One region of the Idiomarina sp. PL1-037 genome, then DNA from elsewhere that is predicted to be linked to it. Evidence: predicted binding sites of a transcription regulator. Region 1 holds the regulator's gene; each other region holds the start of a gene.
The links. Region 1 encodes LexA, which represses DNA repair genes until DNA is damaged. Its sites were predicted from a motif close to TACTGTATNNNNATACAGTA; they were not measured.
Positions count from the first base shown of each region.

Region 2: a site for LexA is predicted at 2,553-2,572, ahead of U0358_RS08145 (YebG family protein). Genes of this name have one in related genera too.
Region 3: a site for LexA is predicted at 5,230-5,249, ahead of U0358_RS00045 (ImuA family protein). Genes of this name have one in related genera too.

Region 1 is NZ_CP139873.1:308,642-319,524, reverse strand. It holds gene U0358_RS01475 (chorismate--pyruvate lyase family protein) at 47-628, shown strand; gene ubiA (4-hydroxybenzoate octaprenyltransferase) at 630-1,481, shown strand; gene plsB (glycerol-3-phosphate 1-O-acyltransferase PlsB) at 1,469-3,991, opposite strand; gene lexA (transcriptional repressor LexA) at 4,123-4,740, shown strand; gene U0358_RS01455 (SOS-response cell division inhibitor) at 4,737-5,174, shown strand; gene coxB (cytochrome c oxidase subunit II) at 5,480-6,601, shown strand; gene ctaD (cytochrome c oxidase subunit I) at 6,612-8,198, shown strand; gene U0358_RS01440 (cytochrome c oxidase assembly protein) at 8,205-8,774, shown strand; gene U0358_RS01435 (cytochrome c oxidase subunit 3) at 8,787-9,662, shown strand; gene U0358_RS01430 (DUF2909 domain-containing protein) at 9,678-9,893, opposite strand; gene U0358_RS01425 (SURF1 family protein) at 9,871-10,626, shown strand; gene U0358_RS01420 (redox-active disulfide-containing membrane protein) at 10,623-10,883, shown strand, end outside.
Region 2 is NZ_CP139873.1:1,738,056-1,748,938, reverse strand. It holds gene U0358_RS08165 (hypothetical protein) at 1-104, opposite strand, end outside; gene U0358_RS08160 (hypothetical protein) at 85-504, opposite strand; gene U0358_RS08155 (flavin reductase family protein) at 638-1,294, shown strand; gene U0358_RS08150 (MFS transporter) at 1,284-2,465, opposite strand; gene U0358_RS08145 (YebG family protein) at 2,601-2,915, shown strand; gene U0358_RS08140 (M14 family metallopeptidase) at 2,992-3,903, shown strand; gene U0358_RS08135 (DEAD/DEAH box helicase) at 3,932-5,182, opposite strand; gene U0358_RS08130 (methyl-accepting chemotaxis protein) at 5,371-6,870, shown strand; gene U0358_RS08125 (DUF6436 domain-containing protein) at 6,857-7,399, shown strand; gene U0358_RS08120 (sensor domain-containing diguanylate cyclase) at 7,428-8,330, shown strand; gene U0358_RS08115 (isovaleryl-CoA dehydrogenase) at 8,404-10,083, opposite strand; gene U0358_RS08110 (MBL fold metallo-hydrolase RNA specificity domain-containing protein) at 10,217-10,883, shown strand, end outside.
Region 3 is NZ_CP139873.1:6,087-16,969, reverse strand. It holds gene ccoG (cytochrome c oxidase accessory protein CcoG) at 1-1,329, shown strand, start outside; gene U0358_RS00065 (serine/threonine protein kinase) at 1,322-2,326, shown strand; gene U0358_RS00060 (thiol:disulfide interchange protein DsbA/DsbL) at 2,365-2,979, shown strand; gene U0358_RS00055 (mechanosensitive ion channel family protein) at 2,981-4,219, opposite strand; gene U0358_RS00050 (1-acylglycerol-3-phosphate O-acyltransferase, YihG family) at 4,232-5,143, opposite strand; gene U0358_RS00045 (ImuA family protein) at 5,262-5,861, shown strand; gene U0358_RS00040 (Y-family DNA polymerase) at 5,861-7,264, shown strand; gene U0358_RS00035 (error-prone DNA polymerase) at 7,248-10,367, shown strand; gene U0358_RS00030 (gamma carbonic anhydrase family protein) at 10,380-10,883, opposite strand, start outside.

The sequences.
Region 1 (10,883 bases):
GTTCTCTCTGCTATCATAGCAACAGAGCTTAATAACGCCAACACAAATGACAACAGAGTTTTATGCTACCCCGGCTTTTCCAGTTAGCAAAGCGCTGCAATGGACATCGCCCGAACAACTTGAATTAACCCCAAAGCAAGCCGACTGGTTGCTTTACGAAGGTTCGCTTACAGAGCGTCTGAAGCAAATAAATCAGCACTTTTCTGTTAAATTACTAGGCCAGAAATTGCTTTCCCCTAACACTGAAGAAAAACAAAGGCTAAAGGGTAAAGACCAAGTCGTTATCCGTGAAGTTCTACTATACTGTAATGAAAAGCCTTGGGTTTTTGCGCGCAGCCTATTTTCACCCAGCGCCGAAAACACCAATACACTGAATTTAGAACAGCTGGGGAATCAGTCGTTGGGCGAGTCTTTATTCGCCCGTAGCGACTTACACTGCGGGCAAATAGAAGTCGCAGAAGTTGCGTTGCCGCACCCGGTTGCCCTGCTTAATCAGCAGTGGTTTGGGCAAAACCATAGGCTGCTGGGCAGACGCAGAATATTTTCCACGGGTGGTGAGCAATTGTTAGTCAGTGAAATATTTCTGCAGCCGTCGCCACTTTACTCTTCGCCGAATAACAGGAGTTAGTATGCAAAAGTTAATCGCTTTTTGGCAGTTAATGCGTGCGGACAGACCTATTGGTACCTATCTGCTTGCCTGGCCGACAATCTGGGCACTCATGATAGCCGGCGCCGGCGAGCCGCCCCTACGTATCGTTGTGATATTTCTGCTCGGTACTTTTGTCATGCGCTCTGCCGGCTGCGTTATTAACGACTTTGCCGACCGCAATTATGACGGCCACGTACGCCGCACCCGACAACGTCCCATTCCGGCGGGAAAAATATCGGCAACTGAAGCAATGATAGGCTTCATTGCTCTCTTAGCCATTGCCTTCGGGTTGGTTATGCAGCTGAACACTGAAACAGTCATGCTCAGCTTTTTCGCGGCTGGCGTAGCTGCGCTTTACCCGTTTTGTAAACGCTGGACGCATTTGCCACAAATTGTACTGGGCATCGCCTTTAGTTTCGGTATTCTCATGGCCTTTACCGCACTGGAATCTGACCAATGGTTTATTGCTGGCTTACTATTTCTTGCCAATATTCTCTGGACGGTCGCCTACGATACCGAATATGCCATGGCAGACCGCGAAGACGACTTAAAGATAGGCCTGCAGAGCACAGCAATTTTGTTTGGTCGCTTCGACCGTCTGGCTATTGGCCTGTTGCAACTTGCTACTCTAGGCTTATTGGGCTGGGTATTGCATTTAATTACCGTTGAACTTTGGGTGTGGCTGGCATTAGCGGCTGTTTTTCTGTTGTTTGCTTACCAGCACTGGCTAATACGGCACAGGGAGCCCGGAAAGTGCTTCCAGGCTTTTCTGCATAACCATTATATTGGCATGGTATTCGCTATTGGCTTAGCCGTGCATTACTGGTTCTGATCACTCTCAGTCGGTTTTTGCTCTTCTTTTAGTGCTTCTTTTTGTTCATGTTCGGCCTGCTCTTTTAGCTGCTGAACGAACTGCTCAACCGACTGACGGATGGTTTGTAGCACCGGACCGTCAATGAGCTCATCGACCTGGTCGCTGAGCTCACCCACCGGCTCTGCAGCAATTTGCTGACCGTCGTCATTAATTTCTACCAGACCTTGCTGTTTTAAACTGGCAATCAGCGTCGACATGACTTTCTTATCATAAAATTCGGGCGCATCAATGCCGTGAATGGAACTCAAGCGTTCGGCCAGAGTAATAGATTGCTTTTCAAGATCCGCGCGCATGATAGGCTGCGCCTGTTGCAGCAACTCAAGTACAATACAGTAACGCTGCAAGGTTTCACTGGCACTGTTGGCCAATAACCGTAGCCGATACCACTGCGCACTTTCCCGTTGCGCAATGGTGCAAACGCCATCTTCCAGAGTAATTAGCTGTTGTCGCGCCAACTCTTCTGCAAGAGCTTCCGTCCAGAGTGGCAAGTCTTCAACATTATGACTCAAATAGAGCTCTGCTTTTAATGACGGATAAATTGCCTGTGTCCGCGCCGCAATTTCGGCCACGCTGACGTTTTTCTTCGCCATGATAATTGACGCGACAATACCGGGAACCACCATCATGTGAAGTATATTATTCCGATAGTATGTCATTGCTATGGCTGTCATACGCTCGAGCGACACGACTTCACCCATGGTGTCGCTATCAACCGTAAATTTGTCAGTACGCAGTGCCTGTTGCCAAAGCTCTTCCGGTGTCTCGTCCGGCACGCTCATCATATTGCTGTAAGGTACCTCGCGCAGCACGCCCAGATAAACCTCCAACTGAGCCAACAACTCCTCTTTCATCAGTGCGTGGTGCTCTGAACTCAGTAACGCCAATGCGGTAAGATTAACGCTGTTTGCCGCCGCTGAATCGTTAATGCCTTGCATAACTTGCTCGGCTAAACCACCTACCACCGGGTTTAACCAGCCTGGACGCTCCGGTTCCTGCGCCCCTCGGGTGACCGATTCATGCCAGTTAGGCGCCACTTTATCCAGATGGTGTTTTAAATTAATCGGCTGACCGAAAGTCACAAAACCCTGACCAAAGTTGCGCAGTTTAGCGACGGTTTTCAGAATTTGGAAAACCGACTCTTTTTCCTTGTCTTTCCCCTTAAGCTCTTTCAGGTAAGTAGCCACTTCCATAATATGCTCGTAACCAAGGTACACTGGTACCAGCGATACCGGACGCTGCTGGTCGCGCAACATACCCTGCACGGTCATTGCCAGCATACCGGTTTTAGGCGGTAATAAGCGGCCAGTTCTGGAGCGACCGCCTTCACTGAAGTATTCCACCGGGTAGCCTTTTTGGAACAACCAGCACAAGTATTCACGAAAAACCGCGGAGTACAATTTGTTACCCCGGAAGCTGCGGCGAATAAAGAACGCGCCGCCACGGCGGAAAATTCCGCCGACAGGAAAAAAGTTAAGGTTCACGCCAGCCGCTATGTGCGGCGGTACAAGGCCTTCTTTATAAATAACATAGCTGAGCAGCAAATAGTCCATGTGGCTTCGATGGCAAGGGACATAGATAACTTCATGCCCTTGTTGCGCCAGTCGTCGAATCGTATCCCCGCCTTTTACATGAATGCCGTTGTAAATCCGGTTCCACATCCAGGTCATAAAACGATCTAACACTCGGATAAGCGTCGAGTTATAGTTAGCGGCGATTTCATCAATATAAGATAAAGCGCGCTTGCGGGCGGCTTCTTCACTGATTTTTTTGCCTCTGGCTTCATCAGATACCGCCTTTTTTAACGCCGGAGTGTTAATGAGTGCTGACATCAGCTCTTTGCGCTGGCTCAGTTTAGGACCGGCAACGGCATGGCGCATACGTACGAAGTGAACTCGCGCTACCCGCGCTAATTTGTGCGCTATGCGCATATCGGTGCCATGGTCGCGCGCCATTGTGCCCAGGCTCACCGAACGTGAAAAGCGCAGCAACACTTGTCGGCCAGAAAAAATTATCAGCCAGAATTTACGCCAATGGCCCGGGTTATCTAAGTCACCGGTCATGGTGTTACCGGCATGCGCCTCTTCTCCCGCCTGGCGGCCCCAGAATACGCCCGCAGGTATAAGGTGAACATCCAGTTCAGGCTGGTCTTTATGCAGGGTAAGTAGTTGGTGAAATTCAGAGACGGTTTGTTCCGATACCTCATTCGCCAGTTCTTCCAGGTACATGATTCGGTTATAGGTTTTACCATTCACCACAAGAGGGTCGACAGGGTCAGGCAAGCCGCGCTTTTGCGCCGCCCGTTGCAAAATGGATAGATCCGCTTTAGAGGTTGAACGCATTACATAGACAATTGGCTTGCCAACCGTTGTTAAATGCTCTTCTTCAGTGCCATCCCAAATTTCCTGAAAACGCGTTAACCAGCGTAACGGGTATTTTAAAATAGGGAAAAAGCGGCTTATTCCTTTCATATAGAGACCTCTGTTTTAAACAGAAACACAGGATACCAACTTCGTGTAAAAATGTCGTTCAAGAAATTACTTGCGAAATCAATTTCCCTGTATATACTCACAGTATCACTGTACAAATAAACAGGTACATTATGCGCCCGTTAACACCAAGACAATCTGAAATTCTTGAGCTTATTAAGGATAATCTGCACGCAACCGGCATGCCGCCGACCCGTGCCGAAATTGCCCATAAGCTGGGTTTTCGCTCTGCCAACTCCGCAGAGGAGCACCTAAAAGCGCTTGCCCGTAAAGGCGTTATTGAAATACTCCCCGGCATGTCGCGCGGTATTCGCCTTGTCGGCGATGACTACGATATAGCCGATGGCCTGCCGTTAATCGGCCAGGTTGCAGCAGGCGAACCTTTATTGGCTGAACAACACGTTGAAGGGCATTACAAAGTTGATGAATCAATGTTTCATCCTGCCGCCAGTTTCTTGCTAAAAGTAAACGGTATGAGCATGAGAGACATTGGAATTTTAGACGGCGACTTACTCGCTGTGCATAAAACCGAACAAGCCCGTAACGGACAAATAGTCGTTGCACGAGTTGAAGACGAAGTCACTGTAAAGCGTTTTGAACAGCGCGGGAAAACTATTTTGCTTCATCCTGAAAATAAAGATTTCTCTACCATTACTGTCAATCTTGCGGAGCAAGTTTTTGCCATTGAAGGACTTGCGGTAGGTGTGATCAGAAACGGAGCGACCTTATGAAAACTCAATATCAGCAAAAATTACATCATCCAGGTCTGTGGACTGCCGAAACTGCGGTCTCGCCCTTTCCTATGGATGCGAAAAGCAGCCAGGATTCATTTGACGTCGATAACCTCTCCCCTGTTGTACAACGGGCTTTGCGACAAAAACCCAGCCAGTGGATAACCGTTATCGGGGGCGACAAAAATGTCATTCAGCAACTTATTGCCTGCGGCGTAGCTGAATCTCAAATTCGCTGGTTACGCAGCCACTCCGCCGAACGCTGTGAATGGGCACTGGAACAGGCTTTACTGGCAGGTACCAGTAGTATGGTTATTGGTTATTTAGATTCTGTTTCCAGTCGTACCTGGCAGCGTGCGAAAATGGCCAGTAAATTGAGCGAGACACAATATTTTTTGTTTGATAAAAACACACTGACATCCCACCTGCACTAACCCCACCTTTGTTAGTGTGTTTTCTTCCCCAAGGCTGCTTTTGCAGCCTTTTTTTAACAGATCCGATTATTTTTTGTTCGTTTGTGTGATTTGATCTGGATCTTTCGTTGTAAATTCGTTAATAAATGCAGTACCCGAATATAAAAATAATATAATAACGATAACTACAACAAAGAGTCAGTAGAGAAAGCGATTTCTGGGGAGAAGCTGTACCTTTTTCTGCTTACCTCTTTGTTCTTCTAATTCAGACGAGCAAAACTCGCTTTGCTGTCTCATTGAAGAATAAGAGGAGAAGCCACGTGAAAATGAAGCCTTTGTGGGCACTATTGGCGCTAACGAGTCTACCGGCTGCTGCTAAGTCGCAACTCAATATGACCCAAGGTGTCACTGAAGTGAGTAACCAGGTTTACGATCTCCACATGACGATTTTCTATATCTGCTGCGTCATTGGCGTAATTGTATTTGGTCTCATGTTTATTTCGATAATCCGCCACAGGAAGTCGAAAAACCCAAACCCTTCCAATTTCCACGAAAACATCAAGGTTGAGATTGCCTGGACTATAGTTCCGCTGCTGATTCTTGCAGGTATGGCAGTGCCGGCGACAACCACACTCATTGCTATGGAAGATACATCGGATGCAGATGTCACGGTGCAAGTCACCGGATCGCAATGGAAGTGGCATTACAAATACTTTGAAAACGAAGTTGAATATTTCAGTCGTTTAGCCACACAACAAGAGCAAATTAACAATCAGTTTGAGAAAGGTGAAAACTATTTATTAGAGGTCGATCGCCCGTTAGTTATCCCAACCAATAAAAAAGTTCGCTTCCTGGTCACTTCAGACGATGTTATCCACAGCTGGTGGGTTCCTGACTTCTCCATTAAAAAAGATGCGAATCCGGGCTTTATTAATGAAACCTGGACCAAAGTAGACGAACCCGGTATTTACCGTGGCCAGTGCGCTGAGTTATGTGGCAAAGACCATGGCTTCATGCCTATCGTTGTTATAGCCAAAGAGCCTGCTGAATACGAAAAATGGATTACCGAGAAAGAAAAAGAGCAACGCAAAGCGCGTGAGCGTGAACAAGAGTTGCTTGCCATGGAAATGTCTAAAGACGAACTCATGGATCTTGGTGAGAAAGTATACAACAGTACTTGTGCAGCTTGTCACCAGGCTAACGGTCAAGGCGTAAACGGCGTGTTCCCGGCGCTTGCTGGTTCTGGCGTTGCGGTAGACCCCGAAGCCAAAAGCAAACACATAGACATTGTCGTTAACGGCGTTACCGGCACGGCTATGCAAGCGTTCGGAAGTCAACTTTCCATGCGCGAATTAGCTGCGGTTATCACCTACGAGCGTAATGCCTGGGGTAACGATACCGGAGACCTGATTCAGGCCGCCGATATTAACGAAGTCATGAATCAATAAGGAGACGGTGATGAGCACTGCAGTGGAAGAGACACATCACGACACACACCACGATCATAAGCCGTCTGGTATTGGTCGTTGGCTATTTACTACCAACCATAAAGATATTGGGTCGATGTACTTACTGTTCAGCCTGGCCATGTTCTTTGTGGGCGGCGCCATGGCAATGGTGATTCGGGCCGAGTTATTTCAACCGGGTCTGCAATTAGTTGATCCACATTTCTTTAATCAAATGACCACAGTACATGGTCTGGTTATGATTTTCGGCGCAGTTATGCCTGCTTTTACCGGGCTAGCTAACTGGATGATACCCATGATGATTGGGGCACCGGATATGGCGCTGCCGCGGATGAATAACTGGAGCTTCTGGATACTACCCTTTGCTTTCATGATTTTATTGGGCTCTTTGTTTATGGAAGGTGGAGGCCCGGCATTTGGCTGGACAGCTTACGCACCGCTCTCCACAACTTACAGCTCCGATTCAACTGCATTGTTCGTATTCTCAGTACACATCATGGGTATTTCATCCATAATGGGCGCTATTAACGTCATTGTGACCATTATGAACATGCGCGCTCCTGGCATGAACTATATGAAAATGCCCCTGTTCGCATGGACATGGTTCATTACAGCTTTTCTGCTTATCGCGGTAATGCCGGTTCTGGCCGGTGCTGTCACCATGTTGTTGACGGACAAATATTTCGGCACTAGCTTCTTTGATGCTGCCGGGGGTGGCGACCCGGTTATGTACCAACACATATTTTGGTTCTTCGGTCATCCGGAAGTTTACATCATGATTCTGCCATCCTTTGGTATCATTTCTGCAATTATACCGGCCTTTGCCCGAAAGCGATTGTTCGGCTACTCCTCCATGGTCTATGCCACGGCCGCGATAGCATTGTTGTCATTCCTGGTGTGGGCTCACCACATGTTCACCACCGGTATGCCTGTATTTGCTGAGCTGTTCTTTATGTACTGCACCATGCTCATTGCCGTTCCCACCGGGGTTAAAATCTTTAACTGGGTAGCTACTATGTGGCGCGGTTCCATGACGTTTGAAACTCCCATGTTGTTTGCGCTCGCATTTGTGATTCTGTTTACCATCGGCGGCTTCTCCGGTTTAATGCTGGCTATAATTCCTGCCGATTTTCAGTATCACGATACCTACTTTGTGGTTGCTCACTTCCACTATGTTCTGGTGACAGGGGCCATTTTCTCGATCATGGCAGCAGCTTATTACTGGCTACCTAAATGGACCGGGCATATGTACGACAGTACTCTGGCTAAAACGCATTTCTGGACATCACTTATCTCTGTAAATGTGCTGTTCTTTCCTATGCATTTTGCAGGTTTGGCTGGCATGCCGCGGCGTATTCCTGATTATGCGACCCAATTTGCGGACGTAAACCAAATAACCAGTATTGGTGGTTTTGCTTTCGGCTTGTCGCAGCTGCTTTTCCTTTGGGTTGTTATCAAATGTATAAGAGGCGGTGAAAAAGCAGCAGCTAAACCATGGGATGGCGCAGAAGGACTGGAATGGACAGTTCCATCGCCAGCGCCTTATCACACCTTCGAAAAACCACCGAAAGTGGAGTGATGACTCATGTCTGAGCAGCGCCCCGACAACAGCATTCTGGTTAAGCGACTGTTACTGACAGTCGCCGGGATGTTTGCCTTCGGCTTTGCACTGGTACCACTTTATGATGTTTTTTGTGAAGTGACCGGCTTTAACGGCCGTACCAGTAACGAAGCGGCGGTTTATCAACAGGTTGAAGTGGACGAATCACGAACGGTTAATGTTCAATTTATTACACGAAATGCTAAAGGTATTCCGTGGAAGTTTGAACCGTCGATCAAACAGATCAAGATTCATCCTGGTGAAGTTAAAGTGGTCAATTTCTTAGCAAAAAACCCGACTTCATCAAACATGGTCGCTCAGGCTATTCCGTCTGTTGCGCCAGCTGAGGCCTCTCTTTACCTGAATAAAGTAGAGTGCTTTTGCTTCAACCAGCAACCGCTGGCCGCCGGCGCTGAAACAGAAATGCCAATGCAATTTTATCTGGATCCGGACATTCCCGATCACATTACGACATTTACCCTGTCATACACGCTGTACGATATGACAGCCAATACGTCGGCTGAGCAAATGGTTCAGCTGTTAAAAACAGAATAAGGAATCGACGTTATGGCAGAACAACAAAGTTACTATGTTCCTGCTTCCAGTCCCTGGCCTATTGTTGGAGCAATTGGCTTAGGTTTAATAGCCTGGGGCGCAGGGCACACCGTTATCGACATGAGTAAAGAGCAAGACGGTCATGGCAGTACTGTATTGATCCTTGGCTTAATCGTTATGGCCATCATGCTTTTTGGCTGGTTCCGCGATCAGATTAACGAGTCCATGAGCGGTAAATACAGCAGCCAGCTCGGCGAATCCTACAAACAAGGCATGAGCTGGTTTATTTTTTCCGAGGTCATGTTCTTCGCCGCTTTTTTCGGCGCCCTTTTCTATGCTCGCGTTATTGCTGTGCAATGGTTAGGAGGAGACAGTAACAATGCTATGACCAACGAGGTTCTATGGCCGGATTTTGTCGCGCAGTGGCCGCTGGTGAAAACGCCAGGTGGTACCGAAACTCAGGCTATGGGCTGGTATGGTCTCCCAGCTATTAACACGCTTATCTTGTTAGTCAGTTCAGTTACCTGTCACTTTGCCCACACGGGTCTGGAACAAAATAAACGTAAACAGCTGACCGTAATGCTCGCCATTACGATTATTCTGGGTTGCATTTTCCTCTACCTGCAAGGTGCCGAATATGTACATGCTTACCAGGATTTAAATTTAACTTTAGATTCAGGTATTTACGGTAATACCTTTTATATGCTCACCGGGTTCCACGGTATGCACGTAACCTTAGGAACCGTCATGCTTATCATCATGTTCCTGCGGGTTTTAAAAGGGCATTTTACACCAGATAACCACTTTGCTTTTCAGGCGACAAGTTGGTACTGGCACTTTGTCGATGTCGTTTGGTTGTGCCTGTTCGTCGTGGTTTACATACTGTAAGAAAAAATGCCCCGTTTAATAGGGGCGTGGGTTTAAAGGTAAAAAGCCACTAGCCGTCGCCGCTATCAGTATCACAAGGATAACGGCGGCCACTCCCACCCGTTTCCCTAAGTAATGGGACATGGGTGGTTTATTCGGATCGTTACGCAGCATGCTGAATAATGCGCGGAAAAGATTCACCACCATATAACCAAGCAGCAGTACAATAATGATTTTAAAAAAGACCAACATACGTTTTCCTCTTATCGCTACGTTAGTTACTCTGCTGGCAATTGCGGTGTTGGTCAAGCTGGGTTTTTGGCAATTAGATCGCGCAGAAGAAAAACGTAAGCTATTTTCCGATTACGAACAGCAACAATTGAAAGGGGACGCAGCTGCTCTGTCTCAGTTAGGAACAATATCTTCTGAGTCTGATCGCTTTCTTTTCGTTAAGATGAGAGGCGAATTTGTTAGACAACCGGTCTTTTTTCTCGATAATAAAATGACCGATGGCATTGTCGGCTACCAGGTGATTGCGTTGTTCCGTCCTGACGCCAACCCCGACAATTATATTCCTGTTAATATGGGCTGGTTACCGGCTCCGGCATCCCGACAGGAACTACCCCAAATTGATATTGCCGAGGGTAGACAGAACCTTACGGGTTATCTGTACTTCCCTTCGAATAATAAATTTGTCAGTAATACCTATGAAACCGAGTTAGCTGACAACCGAATACGAGTACAAGAGTTTCAGCCTAATGCCATTAGTCAAAAACTCGATATTCCGTTAACTCACTACACCTTTTTATTGAAATCACCAGACACCATAGGCTGGCAACGTAACTGGCAGCCCCAGGTAATGTCGCCCGAAAAACATCAAGGCTACGCGCTTCAATGGTTTTCGCTGGCCATTGCGTGCTTGGTGATTTTTGTATTCGCTGTTATAAAACTGAATAAACAACCAAAAAAAGAGGAGACCCGATGAGCTCCCTGAATCGCTCTCGCCGTTCCATGATTATTGTTTTCGTTGCCTTTATTGTCCCTTTATTAGCGGCTTGGTTAATTCTGTCGCAGAATTGGTACGAGGCGGGCACAAACAAAGGTACCCTGCTGCAGCCGCCTATCACACTCAAACAAAAGACCAACCAACTACCGGAGGGCTGGCAACTGGGTTATATCGCCCCGGAGAACTGTGAAACCACCTGTGAGAATACCTTGTACGTTATGAATCAAGTAGATGTC
Region 2 (10,883 bases), 1.4 Mb from region 1:
CTACAACGAATGTCACTGGCTACTAACTTTTGCTCAAGCAGCAGCTTTTTAAGCTGCTCTTTACTCATTGAGAGTTGCAAGCGTTCAGGTTTGTTCATGCGCATAACCGGATTCCTCTAATTGTTGCATACAGTGCCCCAGGCAGCGAGAATGCTGACAACCAGTAATTAAGAGTTGATAGCAGTACCGACAAAGCTCTTGCAGTGGCTGAGTTGCAGCCTGACTAAGCCATGACGTCAGTTGCTCACCACTCTCTTGTTGAAACTCATATGCCTGTAGCTTTTGCTGGCGGCGAATATGGGTCGCAATTAACAAAATAGAACAGGTTGTGAAGCTTTGAATGGCATTACCCGACAGTACAGGTTCATTGAAGGCCTGTTTTGCGGATTCGCGTGCCTGGCTAAGGAATGTCGTTGCAGCGCAATAATCTTTTTGGTTGAGCAGTGAACTCGCTATTTTTAGCTTTTCCTGAGAGTTAAAGTACTCTTGATAGGCGTTCGTCATTATGCATCCTTTATTCTGGCTTTGATTAAACAAGCTAACGCAAATGATAATAGTTCGCAATAAGTTATTTGTAAACGATCGTATATGCAAAATAAAACGTATAGGTAGCCGACAAAAATAAACTGGAGCTTTAATGAAAACCTACAAACAGCAAGATTTAGCAAAAATGAATGACCGCGACCGTGCGCGTTTTGTAAATTGTTTATCGGGGTTTAAAAGTGCCAATGTTATTGGCACCCGAGACCGGCATCAGCAAAATAATTTAGCCATGATAAGTTCTGTTGTTCACCTGGGTAGTAACCCGCCTCTGTTGGGTTTTGTTATGCGTCCGCAGTCGGTTACCCGGCATACCTGGGAAAACATTGAAGAGAGTGGTGTTTATACTATTAACCAAGTTAACGAAAGTTTTTTTCGTCAAGCGCATCAGACCTCGGCGCGGTACCCCAGAGAAACTTCAGAGTTCGAAGCCTGTGGTTTGACGCCCGAATTTGTCGATGGTTTTCATGCTCCTTATGTAGCAGAGAGTTCGCTCAGAATTGGTATGCAGCAGGTTGAAATTATTCCGATACAACATAATGACACGGCGCTAATTGTTGGGGAAGTTCGCTGGGTTGAAGTGAAAGAAGAGGCGGTGAAAAACGATGGTTTTATCGATATAGAATCGCTTGGAGCAATGACTATTTCGGGGCTTGATGGGTATCATAGCACTCAGCGGGCTGCGCGTTTGTCTTACGCGAAACCGGATGAGGAGCTTAATGAGTTAGATGCAGAAGGTAAGCCTAAAGACTAACAATGTTGGGTGTTCTGCGGCTGTGTTTTTTAGTGATCCAAAATAATAGCAGGCCGGCCAGCGACAGCGCGCACCCAACCCAACCGGTTCCTTGCCAGCCAAGCGGTGAAATAATAGCAAGCCCCCCCAGCCAGGCACCTAAAGCATTTGCCGCATTAAAAGCGGAATGGTTTAACGATGCAGCTAAAGTCTGGGCTTCTCCTGCAACATCCATTAAACGTACCTGCAGAGCCGGAACTAGCGCGGCAGAGCTACCGAGTAATAACACCATAGGCATCACGGTCCAGAGACTTTGAAGTGTTAAGGGAAAAATGGCCAGTACAATTGCCGACCAGAACAGGGAACCGCCAATGGTTAATTTCAAGTTTCTGTCGGCGGCCCAGCCGCCGACCAAACTACCGGCCAACGAACCCAGTCCGTAGATAAATAAAGCAACGGGTATCCAGTGAGAATCTAATCCGGTGGCATTTATTAGTGTTGGAGCTATGTAGCTTAATACCGCAAACATTCCGCCGAAACCAATGGCTCCTATGGCCAATGTCAGCCAGACCTGAGGGTTTTGTAATGCCTGCATTTCGCCACGGGCTGAAGTTTTCTTTTCATTCGGATGCTTGGGGACCACAATGAAAATCATAACAAAAGCCAGTAACCCTAAAGCAGCTACCGTGTGGTATACGGTGCGCCAGTCGATAAGTTGACCTAACCAGGTAGCTAACGGATTTCCGACCAGGATAGCCACGGTTAGCCCCATCATTACCATAGTTACTGCCATACCGCGTTGATTTTTACGTACCATATCGGCCGCAACCAGACAGGCAATCCCGAAGTAAGCACCGTGAGGCAGGCCAGTTAAAAACCGTAATACCTGAAGTAATGTGTAACTTTCAGCTGAAGCACTGGCGAAGTTGCCCAGAGAAAATACCAGTATCAGTGCCAGTAACATAGGTTTACGCGGTAGCCTGGCAAACAAAATGGTAATAAGCGGAGCTCCGATAACGACACCGAGCGCATAAAGACTGATTAAGTGACCTGTTTCCCGAGTGTCGGTATTAAAGTCTGCGGCGACGTCTGGCAGCAGTCCCATAATGACAAACTCACCAATGCCAATGGCAAAGCTTCCAATTGCCATTGCAAAAATGGCCAGTAGAACTTGTATTTTTGAGAACTGCATAGGGCGGATTTACTTCCAGTTGTAACGAAAGCCTGTTCGGAGTGCGCAGTTTAGCGAATGCTACAACTATTGCAATCTATCTCACTTTACTGTACAAATAAACAGTATATTTACACATCAGCAAAGGACCACACCATGGCTGTAGTAACCCAATATGTAGTTATTCGCGACGGAGCCGAGAAAATGACCTTCACTTCAAAAGCCGAAGCCGATGCGCACGATAAAATTCTGGATATGGCGGAAGCCCTGAATCCATTAATTAAAAGTAGCGAACTGTTCACTGATGAGCAGCAGCTTGAGGATATGGCTCTGTTTTTAGCGAAAGAGCGTGAGAATGTACTCATTGCATTAGGGGCTAAAAAGCCCAAAAAACCTAAGACCGAAAAAACCTCGGCAGAAAAAGCAGAAGCGGCTAAGCCTACGGATAAAGAATCGACAAAAGCGGCTTAGTTATCGGTATTTCATTTGGTGCCGGTAAAGACTTTGCTAATATAGCCTCATTGTTTAAAGAGAATAGGATTAGAGTATGACGCAACAAACGATTTACCATATTGGAACACCGGGCACGCCCTGGGGAGCGACAGAAAAGGCTCAGTGGCTGGCCGAGCAAACCAAAAAACGCTCTTACTTCGATGATGTAGTTAGTAAGATTGAAACCTTTAAAAGCGATTTCGATGTAGACCAATACGGTGAACTTGCGTACGACAGCGCTACTTATCCTTTATTCGTGGTCAAAACAAAAAACTGGGATGATTCGAAGCCAACGGTTTTAATTACCGGCGGAGTACATGGTTATGAAACCAGTGGTGTCCATGGTGCGCTACGGTTTATTGAAACCAAAGCGAAAGGTTACCAGCCACACTTCAATGTGGTGGTGGCGCCATGTTTGAGCCCCTGGGGCTATGAAACCATTAACCGCTGGAATCCGGCGGCCATTGATCCTAACCGCTCTTTTGTCGCTGATTCACCAGCCGGGGAGTGCGCGCACATTATGAATTATGTTGCTGGCTTAGGCGTAGATATTCTGGCTCACATAGATTTACACGAAACAACGGATACCGATAACAGCGAGTTTCGTCCGGCCAAGGCGGCGATGGATGGACAAGTGAATACGAACTGGAATATTCCGGATGGGTTCTATTTGGTTGGAAATTCTGAAAAGCCTTATCCTGACTTTCAGAAGGCAGTGCTAGATTCGGTGGAAGAGGTCACTCATATTGCCGATGCCGACGACGAAAATAAGCTGATAGGCGAGGATATTGCTCAGCGTGGCGTTATTTTATTGCCAACAGCGGAAATGGGATTGTGCATTAGCTTTAGCAAAGCAGAGTACGCGACGACTACAGAAGTGTACCCCGACAGCCCGAAAGCAACGCCAGAACAGTGTATTCACGCTCAGGTTGCTGCGGTAACCGGAGGACTGGACTTCTTAAAGTAAAGTCCGGTCCTGCTGGTCAGCGGTATAATTAACGTCGTGTGTCCGGGCGCTTCTGGCGAGGCGCACGACGAGAGTTTTGAGGACGCCCCGTACGAGGCTTCTGAATCGGCTCCGGCTTTATGTTGGGGTCTGGTTCAAAACCCGGAATAACTTCCTTCGGTATCTCATTTTTAGTCAGTTTTTCTATATCGCGCAGCAATTTATGCTCATCAACACAGACTAAAGACGCCGCTTCACCTTCACTTCCTGCACGGCCGGTACGGCCAATACGGTGTACGTAGTCTTCAGCAACCTGAGGCAGTTCAAAGTTGATAACGTGCGGTAATTCATCAATATCAATGCCACGTGCAGCGATATCCGTTGCTACCAGAACCCGCAACTTACCGGCTTTAAATTGTGATAAAGCCTTCGTTCTTGCGCCCTGGCTTTTATTTCCGTGAATGGCCATAGCTGGTAAACCATCATCACTTAACTGTGTAGCCAACCTGTTGGCACCGTGTTTTGTACGGGTGAAAATCAATACCTGTCGCCAGTTACGGCTGCCGATTAAATAGCTTATTAACTCTCTTTTACGTTTTTTATCAACCGGGTAAACCCGCTGTTGTATAGTATCTGCTGCTGCATTCTGACGCGCAACTTCAACCAATTTTGGCTGTTGCATAAATTGTTGCGCTAATGCTTTTATCTCGCTTGAGAAGGTTGCAGAAAACAACAGCGTCTGGCGCTTTTCAGGAATGAGCTTCATGACTTTTTTAATGTCATGAATAAAGCCCATATCCAGCATGCGGTCAGCTTCGTCCAGAATCAGTACATCAATTTTACTTAAATCAACGGTTCCCTGACGGCTGTGATCCAGCAAACGGCCGGGTGTCGCAACAAGAATATCGACACCACGACGCAAGGCATCAATTTGTGGATTAATACCCACGCCACCAAAAATCACCAGGGACTTAAGACCGGTATATTTTGCGTAGGTATTCAAATTGTCTTCAACCTGTGCCGCCAGCTCTCTGGTTGGCGTGAGGATCAAGGCCTTAATAACAGGCTTTCCGTCAGCCTTCGTTTGCGACAACCTGTGCAGCAAAGGGAGCGTAAAACCCGCCGTTTTACCGGTTCCCGTTTGTGCTGCGGCTAATAAGTCGTGGCCGGCCATAACGGTCGGAATGGCTTGCTGTTGAATTGGTGTTGGGGTGGTGTAACCGCATTCACTAACGGCTCGTAAAATATCGTCGCTCAATCCGAGTGACTGGAATGAGGGTGAGTTTTGTTCTGTGGACATGAAGCTCCGGGAATTATGATAGTAGATGCCGCGCTAATGTGCGGCTTTTCTGCATTATATCACAAACGAGACTAAACCTTTATTTAGAAAAAAGCGTAATAGTGGAAGTTTTTCTTGATTTGCTGAAAAAGTGAGCGCATTATTCCTGCCGCTTTTAGCCCTCATTCAGCTTTTTTAGAGGAAATTACATGTTTTACCGTCCCTGGGTTAACTCGGCCAACCGAGTTTTCATCGGCGTCCTGATTGTTCAGTTCTTAATTACGCTCTTGATTGCCTCCTATACCAATGACTGGTTTTTACCCGTATTGCTTTCGTTACTTATTGTTGCTTTGCCTTTATTCTTAATTCGTATAGCCGGTCAAAGAAAGTTAACGCATCATGTTATTGCCGCGGCAGTTCAGCTAATAACTGCGGTTCATATCGATCAGACTATGGGTTTGGTCGAAATGCATTTTGAAATTTTTGTGGTGATGGCTTTTCTAATTTATTATCGCGATTGGACTATTGTGGTCACCAGCGTTGCTGTAGTTGCAGTGCATCATATCCTCTTCTTTATTCTGCAATCTAGCGGTGCAGACGTTTATATTTTTGCTGAAGGCTACGTCACTCTCGGTATTTTAGCTATCCATGCGGGATTTGCCATAGCCGAAGGCGCCGTGCTTTGTGTGATCGCTAAACAGAGTGACTCTGAAGCTAACAGCGCTCAGGTTTTGCGTGACAGTATTGATAATATTGTTAAAGAGTCTGACACGTTAGATTTATCTGTAGAAATTCAGGGTGAAACGAATGAAATTGTGGCTTTTCGAAAGCTTATCCAGCAATTTCGAAAAAATATCAGAAGTACCCGGAGTCTGGCGGAAGAAGTTCAGGGCGTTACAGGTAAACTTTCTCATCAAACGACAGAGTTAGTTGGTAGTCGAAAGCATACATCCCGTGAAGTGGATCGTATTGCGAGTGCCATTGAACAAATGACCGTAACGATAAGCCATATAGCCTCACAGACAGCGGAGGTGAAAACGTCAGCCGAAGAGTCTATAGGCGGTTCCGAGCATGCTGACAGCGTAGCTAGGACAGCAGCCGACGCTATTGGCTCATTAAAATCTAATGTTTTGGAAACCAATAAAAAGTTGAGCACTTTGGACAGCCAGTGTCATCAAATTTCAGATGTTGTTGAGGCGATAAATAATATTGCTAAGCAGACGAACTTACTGGCGCTTAATGCCGCAATTGAAGCTGCCAGAGCTGGGGAAGAAGGCCGTGGGTTTGCCGTGGTTGCCGACGAAGTCAGGTCGTTGGCAGCGACAACGGCAAAAAACGCAGAGGAGATTAGTCTCATAAGTCAAAGCATAATAGCCGAGGTTGCCGAGGCAGTAAATTCAATGGAAGCTTGTGTTAAGCAAATTGATGATGCGGTGCGATATTCTGATGAGTCGGGAGAATCGATGAGAGAAGTTGCCGAGCGTATAAAAGAGGTTTCTCAACAGGTTATTGCGATTGCCTCTGCAACTGAACAACAACGAAGCGCAAGTGAAGATATTTCGAAGTCTGCGCAAACAATGCGAGAATTGTCACAAGCAGAAACTCAATTGTTGCTTAGCGGCCAGGAAAACTCCGATTCGTTAAAAGCGGCTTCAGCGGAATTAGACTTGGAAGTAGGGCGCTTCATTGTCAGTCATGAAATCAGGTAAGGCTCGTTCCCGTTGGCTTATTGCCGTTGTTGTGGCCTGGTTTGGGCTGGTGCTTCTGGGGATCAGTTATTTACTTGAGCAGCGGCTGGTCTGGTTTGATGAAAAAGGTGAGTTACTGGAGCTTAGCAATAGCGAAAAGCTGGAACCGCAGCTATTGGCTGAGCTCACGCGTCTGGGTTACCCCCTTATTAGCAGCGTTTTTCACGTAACTTCTGAGGATTGCTCTTGTAACTGGCGCTCATCCGGACATATGGCCAGCGTAAAAAGAAAGGTTGCGGAATATGAAGGAGAAAACCGCCTTATTGATATCGATCAATATCCAACCTTAAAGGACTTCGTTCCGGCAACTCCAGCGATTATCATGTTCAATAAATCATCAAAGCTGATTTACATTGGTCCATACGCCGATGGTGCTTTTTGTACTACTGATAGTAGCTTTGTAGAAGAGCTGATACCTTCCGTTTCGGGTGAATCAGCGGCTCCTAAATGGGTTAATACCGTTGCAAAAGGGTGTTATTGCAAAGTTTAATGCGGCAGAACAGTGGAGCCACATAACAGTGAAAGTAAAACAAACCTTTATTGAGTTCCTTGAAGTCATACCGGACGGCGCAATAGTTATTAGCTCTCAAGGGCTCATAGTTGGTGTTAACCAGGCTGCCGCGACAATGTTTCGCTATTCCTCGTCATCTATGCTTGAACTGCATCTTAATGAACTGTTACCTGAAGGGATGCGTGAAAAGCATGACCAGCACTTAAAAACGTTTTTTAAGTACCCGGGCAGGCGCTCTATGGGGAATGGTTTGATTTTCCCCGCAATTCGCCGGGATGGTTCAACTTTTTATGTCGATATCATGCTGAATCAACTGGATATCGAGAGCCAGTTGTATGGTATCGCCGTAGTGCGGGATTACACTCTGCAAAAAAAAGCAGAAGATAAAATTCGTCTCGAACTGGAGTTTGAAAAGCGTCAGGCTCTTACCGATCACTTAACCGGAATAATGAACCGGCGAGCGTTTACTGCGCAATTACAAGATGAGATAAATCAGTTGGAAACTCATGGTACGCCCTTTGCTGTGAGTTTTATCGATTTGGACGACTTTAAAGAAATAAACGATGAACATGGGCATCACTTTGGTGACATCGTATTGCAAAAAATTGCCGAGTTAACTCGTTTACACAGTCGGCATACCGATTATGTTGCTCGTATTGGTGGTGACGAGTTCGCTACCATTCACCCTATGATTTCCGCTGAAGACGCCAGACTCATGATGCACCGTTTACGTTGCCAGTTAGTGAGTGGAATAGGGCATGCCGAGTTACCTGTCACGCTGTCTATCGGCCTTTGTCAATGCGATAAACCTTCAGAGCATTACACCATTGAAGGCATTATGGCCCGGGCAGACAAAGCCATGTATCAGGCAAAGAGCGAAGGTAAAAACGCGGTAGTGCTGACTAGTTAATGTAATGAAGACTAATTCACTTTTATTGTCGCCTAAGGTCTGCTCTAAAGAAGTTTAGGTGTAGCTTGCGAGTTTATTGTGCGTCTGCTGGTGAGGCCGTTTCGACAATTGCAGCACAATTAAGCCCTGTGGGTAATGTGCCGTAGTTAAGTCCGGTATTGGCTGCTAAACGGCTGGCACAAAACGCATCGGCAACGTCGGTGCTGGCATGTTGAACTAATAAAGCGGCTTGTAACCCAACGGCCATATTATCCGTTATAGAGCGTGCACGGTACTGGAGCATATTCCTGTCCGTAAACTCACTTTTCAACCGCATAATAAACTGATCGAGTCGTTTATCTGCACCTTGTGCCCGCTGTAGTTCGGCAAAATAAACATCGAGAACTTCTGGTTGTTTTTCTATTGCTCTGAGAACATCCAGACATTGAATATTACCGCTGCCTTCCCATATGGCGTTGACCGGCGACTCTCTGAACAGTCTCGGCATAATGTGGTTTTCCATAACGCCACTACCGCCAATCACTTCCATAGCCTCATAAGCATGATTCGGTGTGCGTTTACAAATCCAGTATTTGCCTATAGGCGTGGCAATACGGGATAACAGCTTTTCATGCTCGTCGTCCTGGTTATCCATCGCTCGCGCTATGCGCATCATGTAAGTCATGGCGGCTTCGCTTTCAATGGCTAAGTCCGCCAGCAAATTTTGCATTAGCGGCTGTTCACTTAATTTAGTGCCAAAAGCTTCGCGGTGGCTGGCGTGGTGAATGGCCTGAACCACGGCTTGTCGCATGCCGGAGGAGGAACCAATCATGCAGTCATAGCGGGTAGTTGCCACCATTTCTATAATAGTACGAACGCCTTTGCCTTCTTGACCTACCATCCAGGCCAGCGCACCTCTTAACTCAGTTTCGCTGGAGGCATTGGCCGCGTTCCCCATTTTTTTTTTCAGCTGTTGAATCTGAATTGGATTCTTTGAGCCTTCTGGCCGCCAGCGCGGCACCAGAAAGCAGGATAACCCGCTGGTTGTTTGAGCAAGCACCAGAAAAGCATCGCACATTGGTGCTGACACAAACCATTTGTGACCGACCAATTCGTAAGCCTGTCCTGAACCTTCTTTGTCTATTGGGTAAGCGCGGGTGCTATTCAGCCGGACATCAGAGCCCCCTTGTTTTTCGGTCATTGCCATACCAATGGTCACAGCATTTTTTTCGGTATGAGGAATGTTCCTGGGGTCGTAATGTCTGGCGGTAATTTTGGGTCCCCACTCTTTGAACAAATCGGGTTGGTGCCTTAGTGCGGGTATAGAGGCAAAGGTCATGGTAATAGGGCAGCCATGAGAGGCTTCTACCTGAGTGTGTAGATAGTATTTTGCCGCACGTGCAACATGAGCCCCTAATTTAGGTTCGCTCCAAGGGCTTGCATGTAGGCCATGCTCAATGGCTGTCGACATAAGCTGGTGATAGCTTGGGTGAAAATCGATGAGATCGATACGGTGTCCGTAACGGTCATGGGTTCTCAGTTCAGGCTGGTGATTGTTTGCCTGAAACCCCTGTTCGATACTGTCAGCCTTACCAGCCAGTTCGCCAAAGGCAATAAGATCGGAATAAGCCCAGCTGGCACCTTCGCGCTCAACGGCTTTTCGTAATGCTTTATCAGCCAGGTAAAGATTATAGTTTTCCAGCGCCGGTGGCTGATTCTCAACCTGGTGGGTGCTGGCCATAAACTGATCGGCTCGGGGGTATTTCTGAGTCATGTTCTTGCTCCTTGTCTCAATTGAGTGAAGCAAGATTATTCATGATCGTCAATGCACGAATAGTTGTCTTTCGTCTATTTTTCTACGACAGTGAAGTGAGATACTTTGTTGTCGGTTTAAATAAGGACACGCAATGAGAATCGTATTTTTAGGTGGTGCGGAAACGGTTACCGGTTCCAAATATTTAGTTGAAACAGAATCAACCCGAATTCTAATAGACTGCGGTCTTTTTCAAGGCTATAAGTGGTTGCGGCGGCGTAATTGGCAGCCTTTGCCAATGGGTATTAATCAGGTCGACGGTGTCGTATTGACTCATGCTCATCTTGATCATTCGGGGTTTGTTCCGGTGCTCTATAAAGAAGGGTTCCGGGGGCCTGTTTTCGCACATCATGCAACATCTGGTTTGTGCGATATCCTGTGGGCAGATAGCGGAAGAATTCAGGAAGAAGATGCGAAATACCTTGGCAAACATAAGCTAAGCCGCCATGAAAAACCAGAACCTTTGTATGATGAAGCAATGGCAAAGTCAGCCATACGGCTGCTTCAGGGCGTTGAGTTTCATCAGCAATTTGAGATTGGCGATATTAAAGTGACTTTGCAGCCAGTCGGTCATATTCTGGGGGCTTCAAGCGTTGTTATTGAAGCCGAAGGTAAGCGTGTTGGCTTTTCCGGTGATATCGGGCGTCCGCAGGATATTATGATGTATCCACCCGAACCGCTGCCGGATTTGGACTTGCTACTGCTTGAGTCAACTTATGGCAATCGGCTTCATGCTAAAACCGAAAATGCGGAAGAACAGC
Region 3 (10,883 bases), 300 kb from region 1:
GTGCGCGATACTAAAGGTGCCATGGAGTATTTTAGACGCGGTTTTGGTTTTTTGCTGCTGGCCGTCTTTGCTCTCATTCCCTGGTTGACTTACCAGGGCGAACAAGCGGTTCTGCTTGATATTATGGAGCAGCGCTTCCGAATTTACGGTTTAACCTTATGGCCGCAGGACTTCACTGTAGTTGCCTGGTTTGCGATTGTGGCAGCCGTTGCGTTATTTTTTGTGACGACGGTTTTTGGTCGGGTCTGGTGCGGGTTTATGTGTCCACAAACCACCTGGACCTTTATTTTTATGTGGTTTGAGAAAAAGTTCGAAGGCCCGCGTAACAAGCGTATTAAGCTGGACGAACGCAAAATGGACTTTGACAAGTTCTGGCGTAAAGCGGGTAAACAAAGTGGTTGGATACTGGTGTCTTTATTAACCGCGATGACCTTTGTGGGTTACTTTACCGACATACGCGAACTGTTCCTGAACTTCTTCACCCTGGACGCCGGTTTCTGGGCAACCTTTAGTGTTCTCTTTTTTGCATTCTGTACCTATGGCAACGCCGGTTATATGCGGGAAATTATGTGTACGCACATGTGTCCTTACGCGCGTTTCCAGTCAGCTATGTTCGATAAAGACACTTACACCGTGTCTTATGATGCTGAACGAGGCGAGCCTCGTGGTCCTCGTTCGCGCAAGGCCGACCCTGCTGAAAAAGGCTTAGGTCACTGCATTGACTGCTATATGTGCGTGCAGGTATGCCCAACCGGTATCGATATCCGAAACGGCCTGCAATATGAATGCATTGACTGTGGTGCCTGTATTGATGCCTGTAATGACGTTATGGATAAAATGAATTATCCAAAAGGACTTATCCGCTTTACTACCGAACGTAACTTAGCGGCTAAAAACAAAAAAGAGAAAACCAATCCGTGGCGGATGAAGAGTATCGGCTACTTTATTATGGTTCTGGTGGTGAGTAGCGTGCTGGTATGGGACGTCGCAACTCGTGTGCCTCTTGAGGTCGATGTATTACGTGATCGTAACCAGCTGTTCAGAGAAAACATTGAAGGACAAATTGAAAACGTCTTTACCTTAAAGCTGGTCAATAAGTCACAACAGGACATGACTTACCGCGTGGAGGTTAAAGGCTTTGACGAGTTCGAGTTAATTGGCGATTCCACAAAACAGGTTTCTGCGGGGGAAGTTGGAACCTTGCCGGTAACGGTAGCAGTTCCACCATCATTGTTAGAAGGTCAGGTCACAGAGTTTTACTTCGTGGTCACAGCGGTTGATAATGCGGATATAACTAATACGCATCAGAGCCGCTTTTTATATGAATGATTCTACAGAGAACGCGTCGGACTTTGCTTTTCAGGGACTGACGCCGGATCTGGTTGTTAATGCCTTAGAAAGTGTCGGTTTGTATCCCGCCTCGGGCTTGCTGGCACTTAACAGCTACGAAAACCGGGTTTATCAGTTTGCTGACGATGATCGCAAACGTTACGTGGCAAAATTCTATCGCCCGCAGCGCTGGCGTACAGAACAAATTAACGAAGAACTTGAGTTTGTTGAGGAACTGGCGCAAGCCGAAGTTCCGGCAGTTTCGGCTCTGGAGCTTCAGGGTAAGCGTCTGCACGAGTTTGAAGGCTATCGTTTTTGTGTGTATTCAAGCATTGGCGGCAGAGCCTTTGAGCCTAACGATCTGGACGAACTGGAGCGGCTGGGACGTCAAATAGGCCGTATGCACGCGGTGGCTCAGGCGGGCAAGTTTAAAGTCCGGGAAACCATTGACTATGAAGGTTTTGTGGAACAGTCCGTGGCCGAGCTACACCAGTCCGCTTTATTACCCGCTGAATTAAAAGACGCCTTTTTTGCCATTCTTGATCCCTTAAGTGAGCGCTTACGTTCTACACCTTTGCAGGACTTCGAGTATCAGCGCCTGCACGGTGACTGCCATATTGGTAATATTCTGCAGTATGAAGAGCAACTGACTTTTGTCGATTTTGATGATTGTCGCTCTGGGCCTGCGATTCAGGACTTATGGATGATGCTGAACGGGTCGCATCAGGAGCAAACCTTACAGATGGATGCCCTGCTGACCGGCTACGAAGATTTCTGCGAATTTGATACGGCGCAATTGATATTAATTGAACCTTTGCGCAGTTTCAGAATCATTCAATATATGGCATGGTTATCACGCCGGTGGCAAGACAGTGCCTTTCAGCGAGCGTTTCCCTGGTTTGCAGAAAGCCGATATTGGGAGCAGCAGATTCTGGCACTGAAAGAACAATTGGCGGGGCTGGATGAAGCGCCGCTGAACCTTGGCTTTAATGGCTAATTTGAATAGATAGTTTTAACAGATAACAGGAAATGATGATGAAAAAGTGGTTAATGGGTTTTGCCGGAGCATTAATGGTCGCAGCGGGTTTTGCTCAGGCTCAGAATTTTGAAGAGGGTGTTCACTACGAAGTGATAGCCGATGAAGCGACCAGTAAACCGGAGATCACCGAGTTCTTTTCGTTTTATTGTGTCCATTGCTACCGCTTTGAACCTATTGCAAAAGAAATGAAGTCAGAATACCCGGATGCCTTTAAAAAGGCGCATGTGTCGTTTCTGGGGCCTCGTAACATGGGTGAAACCATGACTCAGGCTTTTGTGGCTGCGCAAAAACTGAATAAAGAAGAAGAAATTGCTGCGGCTATTTTTGATTACAACTTCAACAAAAACAGCATGCTGACGAGTAAAGAAGACATTCGTAATGTGTTTATTGTAAACGATGTATCCGGCGATGAGTTCGATAAAGCCATGGCGAGCTTCACTGTTCGCGCTGCGGCTTCCAAAATGGATCGTCGGGCAAGTAAATTAGGAGTTAACGCAACACCAAGTTTTATTGTTAATGGTAAATACAAAATGCTGCCACAGGGTTTCCGTGACAGCGACAATTTCCAGGAAGACTTTTCTGACTTAGCTGGTTATCTGCTGGAAAAATAACTCAGTGCCCTGAATTACTTTGAGAATGTGTGCCTTTTCCGCTTTGCTCGGAGAAGGCCTGATTATTGTTCATATACTGGTAATTTTTCAGTTCAAAGTCCGCCATAACACTGTATAAGTACTCCAGAATAGAGCTTTGTATCGCCTCATATTTTGTCCATTCGGTTTCTTTAGCGAACGCATAAATCTCTAATGGTATGCCGGCGGCGGTTGGCTGCATCAGACGTGCCATGTGCAGGAGATCTTCCCTCACCTGCTTGTGATTTTTCAGATAGTTATTAGCAAAGACACGAAATACCGTTAAATTACTAACGGGCTTTTGCAGTTCGTTTTCTCTCAGCCAATCCTCAGTCGATTGATCAAAGTGCTTTTCGGCAATTTCTTTCAGTTCCTCATCGGATAAAATCCGGGAACTGTCCAGGTCAATCATTAATGACCGACGCATGCGGCGTCCACCGGTATTAACCATGCCTTGCCAGTTTTTAAATGATTCGTGAATCAATATATAGGTGGGTAAGAAAACAATGGTTTTATCCCAGTTCTGAACTTTTACGGAAATGAGCCCTACTTCCTGCACGGTGCCATCAACGCCATGGTCGGACAGCTCTATCCAGTCACCAATGGCGACCATACGGTTGGTTGCCAGTTGTACCCCGGCAACAAATCCCATTAAGGTGTCTCTGAAAACCACCATGAGAATGGCTGTCATTGCCCCAAAGCCGCTGAGTAAATACATGGGGGATTTGTTCATAATAATGGCGACGGTAATGATAATGGCCATTAATACCAGAATTAACTTTGCCACCTGTATTACACCGGTAATGGGCACTTCTCTAGCTTTATAAGAGTAGTCGTAGGCAATGGAAACGACGTTCGCTAAAGCCGTGAGAATACTGGTAATAACCCAGGTGAGGTAAACACCAACAACGGTGCGCAGCGGCGACTGCCAACTCTCAAAGTCATCAATAAAAAGAATCGGGATGAAATTGTGAATGACGATAATAGGAGCCAGGTTGGCACAGCGCTTGAAGAAACCACTGTTGACCAAAGAGTTATACCACCGCTCCGGTGCTTTGCTTAACACTCGGTCGATGGCATGATTGATAACCCAGCGCGCGACAACATAGGCAAGGTAACAGCCAATTAAAACCAATAATGAACTAACAATCAGATCAAGCTCTGGTAATTTCCCTTCAATGCCGAGCTTTTCTAGCCATTCTTTTACGAACTCAAAGTTCATTATAAAACTCCCTTATCGGGTGCTGTGAATTTCCTTACGCATTTCGTCAATGGTTTCGTCTTTTTCCTGCCAGCGTTGATTGAGCCATTGCTGGAAATAAGCCCTAAAAGCTTCATCACTGGCATAGTCGCCGATTAAATCATCTGTAATAGGCCGTGTCTTTATATCAACATAGACGTTTTTTAATTTTCCGCTTAGTAAATGCCAGACTACCGGGCGTTTATCGGTTCCCGGATAGACAATGGTAATATCCAAGATGGCCTCAAACTGACCACCCATAATCTGCAAAGAGAAAGCCGTACCGCCTGCCTTAGGTGGCAGCAGGTTGCGAAAAGGGCTCTGTTTTTTCGCGTGCTTTTCCGGGGTAAAGCGCGTGCCTTCACAGAAATTCACCACAGTTGTAGGGATGTGGCGGAATTTCGCGCAAGAACGTGTCGTCGTTGCAATGTCTTTGCCTTTTAAGTGCGGCTTTTTCTCCAGCAACTCTTTTGAGTAGCGTTTCATAAAAGGCATATCCAGTACCCAGCAACCCCAGCCAATAATGGGGATCCACATAAGTTGTGACTTTAAAAAGAAGCGCGGCATAGGCATGTGGCGACGAGTCAAATGCATTAGCACCAGCACATCGACCCAGCTACGATGGTTAGCCATAACCATGTACCAGCCTTTTTCGTGGATATCGAGGTCACCTTTAATGTGCCATTCCATGCGTTGAGTCAGCTGAAACATCAGCGACATGCAGTATGCCCAGATTCGGAATAAAGCGTTTCCCAAAAAAGAACAAATGCGCTGAGGTCTTTTAAAAGGCAGTAACACTTTAAAAATACCAATACTAATAATCGAAACACCAATAATAGCGGTGGTGATTAATCCCCATGAAAAGTTAATAATGACTCTGAAGGGAATGAGTATTGATGTCAGCATGCTGCCCTATCCTAATTAGAAACAATGAGATAAATAATAACTGAAGCCAGTAATGATGTCTGTTGGTAACGAGTAAAAATTAATGGTACTGTATATATGTACAGTATTCGGAGGTTTTATGCAGACAAAGCTTCAGACTCTTATTCAGCAAGGGCTTGTTTGGCATGGTCAGGTTACCGACAGTCAGGCAGCTACCTTAAGCTCTGGTTTTTCGTCGTTAGATACTGCGCTGGGCGGTGGCTGGCAATACCCGGGGTTGCATGAGTGGCAGTTGCAAACCTCGTTTTCCGAGCAGGCACTATTGTTGCCATTAATACAGCATGCGGTGCAACAAAAGCAGTCGGTGTTCTGGGTAAACCCTCCGGCCTGGTTATCGGCTGCTGGCTTACACCATTATGGGCTTAATGAGTCTATGCAGGTGGTTATTCAGACCAATGCAGAGAAAGCCGCCTGGGCGTTTGAGCAGATATTGCAGACAAAAAATGCGCTGGCGTTAGGTTGGTTTGCGCAAAAAGAAACGACAGCTAAATCTGTTCGGCGTTGGTATAAAGCGGCCCAAACCGGGCAAATGGGCGTGGTATTGAGCGAACCTGCTTTAAATGAAGAAGCGCGGGCTTATTCGAACCGCGTACGGTTAAAGCTTGATGAAGCGGGAGTTACGCTCGACATACTAAAACGCAAAGTTGGCTGGCCACTGGAAAGCGTTGTTCTGAACTAATGTGGTTATATTGTCATTTTTCCCAATTGCTACTGGATAACCGGGGGCGCTTACAGCCTGACAGCAACACCCAGCCGTTGGCACTTTACCAGTTACAGGGTAACCAGTCGGTTATAGTGCAGTGCAACACCCTGGCTCGGGAGGCTGGGGTAAAACCCTCTATCCAGACGGTTATGGCAATATCGCTTTGTGAGCAACTGCAACTCGTTGAATATATTCCGGAGCGGGAACAGCAGGTATTGCAGCAATTAGCCACCCGACTTTACCAGTGGGCAGCTAAGTTAGTTCTGTATCCACCCAAAGGTCTGGTAATTGAGTTGAGTAGTCTGGTGCAGCTGTATGGCGGGATGAGTGCGGCATTTAATACTCTATCCCGCGAGGTTCATGCGCTGCCAATTAAGGCTCAGTTGGCAGTCGCGGATAACCCCTTAGCAGCTCGGTTATTAGCGGAATATGATTGCCCGGTTTCGTTAAACCCCCAAGAGTCCGCACAACTGCTGGCTCAGCTACCGATTAGTGCTGCCGGTTTAGGAACAAAAATACAGAAGCATTGTAAAGCCGCCGGTTTTCGTCAGTTGGGAGAGCTCATACAGTTATCGGGAGATGAAGTCGGCCGGCAGTTGGGCCTGGAAACACAGTTATATCTGGAGCAGCTTCAGGGTCGCCAGCAGCAAAGTTATCATTTTTTCACGCCACCGGAAAGGTTCCGACAAAGCCTGGATCTGGTCACAGAAATTCCTCACTGGCAAGGCTTGCTGTTTCCGTTAAAGCGCTTGTTTGGTGAGCTGGAAGACTTTCTCTACCAGCGACAAAAGATAACCCAGCAGGTCAGTATTGAACTGCATCACCGATATGAGTCTCCTTCTGTTGTTCCCGTCGCTTTAGCTGAACCCGGCTGGCGGGGGCAGAGCTTTTTGTCGTTACTGCAGTTGAAAATGGAGTCCATACCTTTACCGGAAGCGGTTATAGAAATTACGCTGGTGGCCAATGAACTATTGCCGTCTGAACAGCACAACAGTCACTTTTTTGGAGGGGAGCAACACCGGCATGAAACACTGCAGCTCATTGGCCGGTTACAGGCGAAGCTCGGCAACAATGCCGTGTTCTCGCCGGCTATTAATGATGACCCACGTCCAGGTCATAACGAATTTCGACGCCCCGCAGGGGAAAAGTCCCAAGTGTTATCTGCGGCGCCTAAGCGGCCTCTTTGGCTGTTACAGCCTCCACAGCTAACTTCAATCGATTTATGGCAGCTATGGCACGGGCCGGAACGCAAAGTCTGTGGCTGGTGGGACGCCGGCGACATAGCCCGCGATTACTGGATTGCCCGGGACAAATTTCAGCGTGTGGGCTGGCTCTATTTTGAGTCCGGACAGTGGTATTTACATGGCTGGTTCAGCTGATATGCCTAAAGGTTCCAGTACAGCGTCCTTTGCTGAGCTACACAGCTTAAGCCACTACAGCTTTTTGCGTTCGGCCGCTTCGCCGGAAGAGCTAGTGATGCGCGCAGATGAGTTAGGCTATAACGCCATAGCAATAACTGACGAATGCTCTGTGGCAGGTATTGTAAAAGCCTATCAGGAGTCAAAAACGCGGGATATAAAACTCATTGTAGGTAGTGAATTCAGGGTGGCTGAAGTGGGTACACTGGTTGTGTTGGCGCCAACCAGAGAGGCTTACGCGGAGCTTTGTAAAAAAATCACACTGTTTCGTAGTCGCAGTGAAAAAGGCCATTATCAGGCCAACATCGATGATTTTTTCGAAGGATTCTCTCAGTGTCTTTTATTGTGGCAGCCGGACTTTTCTCAGGCCCAGCTTCTGGCTATTGGTGAAAAGTTGAAGTTGGTATGGCAGCAGCGGTTTTGGTTACTATACGAGCGGCACTATCAGGCTGACGACGAAAGAGCTTTTCAGGCTATGGTTGAGCTACAACAGGCCGTTAAAGTGAAAGTCGCCTGCGCTGGTGGCGTTCGCATGGCAACCACTGAACAACAGCCGCTGTATGATATTCTGAACGCGATCCAACATGGTGGCTCTTTAGCGCATCACCCCGGCTTAGCCAGTAACAACGCGGAGCATCATCTACGAAGCCTGAGTGAGTTGCAACAGTGCTACCCGCAAAAGTGGCTAGGCGAAACACTGGCTATTGCTCAGCGGTGTCAGTTTTGTCTATCTGAACTTCGTTACGAATATCCGGCTGAACTGGTTCCTGAAGGCATGAGTGCCTCCGGCTACTTAAAGCAGTTAACTGAGCAAGGTGCTCGCTGGCGTTATCCGCAAGGTGTGCCCGAGTCGGTAAAAGCACTTTACTTAAAAGAACTTAGCCTGATAAAAGAGCAAAGCTACGAGCCTTTCTTTTTAACCATTCATGACTTAGTTTGTTTTGCCCGTGAGCAAGGGATCTTATTTCAAGGACGTGGTTCAGCAGCAAATTCGGTGGTTTGTTATTGTCTGGGCATTACCGCGGTTAATCCGGCGCAGATTCAGGTGTTGTTTGAACGTTTTATTTCTAAGGAACGGAACGAGCCACCGGATATTGATGTGGATTTTGAGCACGAGCGCCGAGAAGAAGTCATTCAGTACATTTACCGCAAATACGGTCGGCAGCGCGCAGCGTTGGCTGCAACGGTGATCACCTACCGTTTTAAAAGTGCTTTTCGCGATGTTGGCAAAGCTCTGGGTTTTAGTGAACAGCAAATGCAGTATTTCCGCCGCAATTTAGACCGGCGGGACAAAGAGCAAAGCTGGCAGCAACAGCTAGCACAGCAGCACTCCGAAATCACAAATTCGTTAAGGGGTCAGCACCTTTTACGGTTCACTGAGCAATTGATGGGTACTCCCCGGCATTTGTCGCAGCATGTCGGTGGTTTTGTTATTGCTGCCGATGACTTGTCACGGCTGGTTCCGGTAGAAAATGCCTCAATGACGGACCGAACGGTTATTCAGTGGGACAAGACGGATCTCGAAAGCCTGGGCTTATTAAAAGTGGACGTGCTGGCGCTGGGTATGCTGACGGCCTTACGAAAAATGCTGGCGCTTATCAATTCGCGCTATGGCCAGCAACTGACCATGGCAACCATTCCGCAGGAGGATAGTCGGGTTTATCAGCAGCTACAAGCCGCTGACTCTATGGGGATTTTTCAAATAGAGTCGCGTGCGCAAATGAATATGTTGCCGCGATTAAAACCCAAAACTTTCTATGATCTGGTTATTCAGATTGCGATAGTCCGGCCCGGCCCCATACAAGGCGACATGGTACATCCCTTTTTACGTCGTCGTGCAGGTCTGGAAGAAGTTGATTACCCTAGTGACGAAGTAAAGTTGGTATTAAAAAGAACACTGGGCGTACCTATTTTTCAGGAGCAGGTTATTAAGCTGGCTATGGTCGCGGCTGGCTTTAGCGGTGGCGAGGCGGACCAGCTTCGTCGGGCTATGGCGTCGTGGGGGCAAAACGGGCATTTAACCCGTTTTGAAGACAAGCTTATTAACGGCATGCTGGAGCGGGGTTATAAACAGGAGTTTGCCGAACGGTTGTTCCGGCAAATTTGTGGTTTTGGACAATATGGTTTTCCTGAGTCGCATTCTGCCAGCTTTGCCAATCTGGCTTATGCGTCGTCCTGGTTTAAGACCTACCACCCGGCTGCTTTTTATGTGGGCTTGCTGAATAGTTTACCTATGGGGTTTTACTCGGCATCGCAGTTGGTACAGGACGCACAACGCCACGACGTAAAGTTTTTAGCCGCGGATATTAACGACAGCGACTGGGACTATTATTGGTTACCTAAAGAAGATACGAAGTCCAATGAGACTGTACGAATGGGCTTACGGCAAATTCAGGGCTTATCTGAAAGCAGAATAAAGCATACGTTGGCGCAAAGGCCGGAGGACGGTTTCACTAGCATGCATGAGTTGCGACAAAGTGGATTGCGGGACTCCGATATCAACGCCCTCGCCCGCGCCGATGCGTTAAAGAGTGTTGCTGGGCATCGGCATCAGGCACATTGGCAAAGCTTGTCTATAAGTGATCAGCAAATGCCGTTGTTTGAGCATGTTAAGGATCGCCCTGCCCGCCAACTGCCAGCGCCTGATGAGCCGGACAACATAAAAGCAGATTATGAATCTACCGGGTTGACCTTAGGCCGCCACCCATTAGCTTTACTGAGAAATAACTCCGAATTAAAAAACTGCGTAATGGCTCGCGACCTCATAACCTGTCGCTCAGGGCAAGTACTGACTCTGGCCGGCTTAGTCACCTGCCGGCAAAGGCCCGGCACCCGTAGCGGCGTCACTTTTTTAACTTTGGAAGATGAAAGTGGAAACAGTAATGTGGTGGTCTGGGCGAATACTGCCCGCCAATTTCGACAATGCTTCCTGACCAGCAACCTGCTTTGGGTAAAAGGCATTGTCGAAATTCACGACGGTGTGGTGCATGTTATTGCAGGCCGGTTAAAAGATTTATCTGGCCTGTTAAGTTTCTCTCGACTGGAAAGCCGTCGTTTTCACTAAGCTTCCATTAACTTAAGAAACTGGACTCACCTGTAAAAGGTAGTCGTCTTTCAAATCAACGTAGTTTTGTGCCGATTGGCTTAAAAAGCTCGTTTCACCACTATTAAGGCGTCTTTTCTTTTCAACCGGGCTGCCGACATATAAGTAGCCACTTTCTAAGCGTTTGCCCGGAGGAACCAGACTACCGGCTCCAATAATGACATCATCTTCTATTACGACATCATCCATTATAACGGCTGACATGCCTACTAATATGCGGTTACCCAGTTTGCAGCCATGCAACATGCAATGGTGCCCTACGGTAACTTCGTCCCCAATAACTAAGGGATGTCCATCAGGGTTGGCGTTGGATTTACGCGTAACATGAAGAACGGTTCCATCCTGAATGTTGCTGCGTTTACCAATAGTAATGCGGTTAACATCGCCTCTTGCTGCGACCATAGGCCATACGCTGCTGTCATCGCCTATTGTAATATTACCGACAATGACCGAGCTGGGGTCCAGGTAAACGCGTTC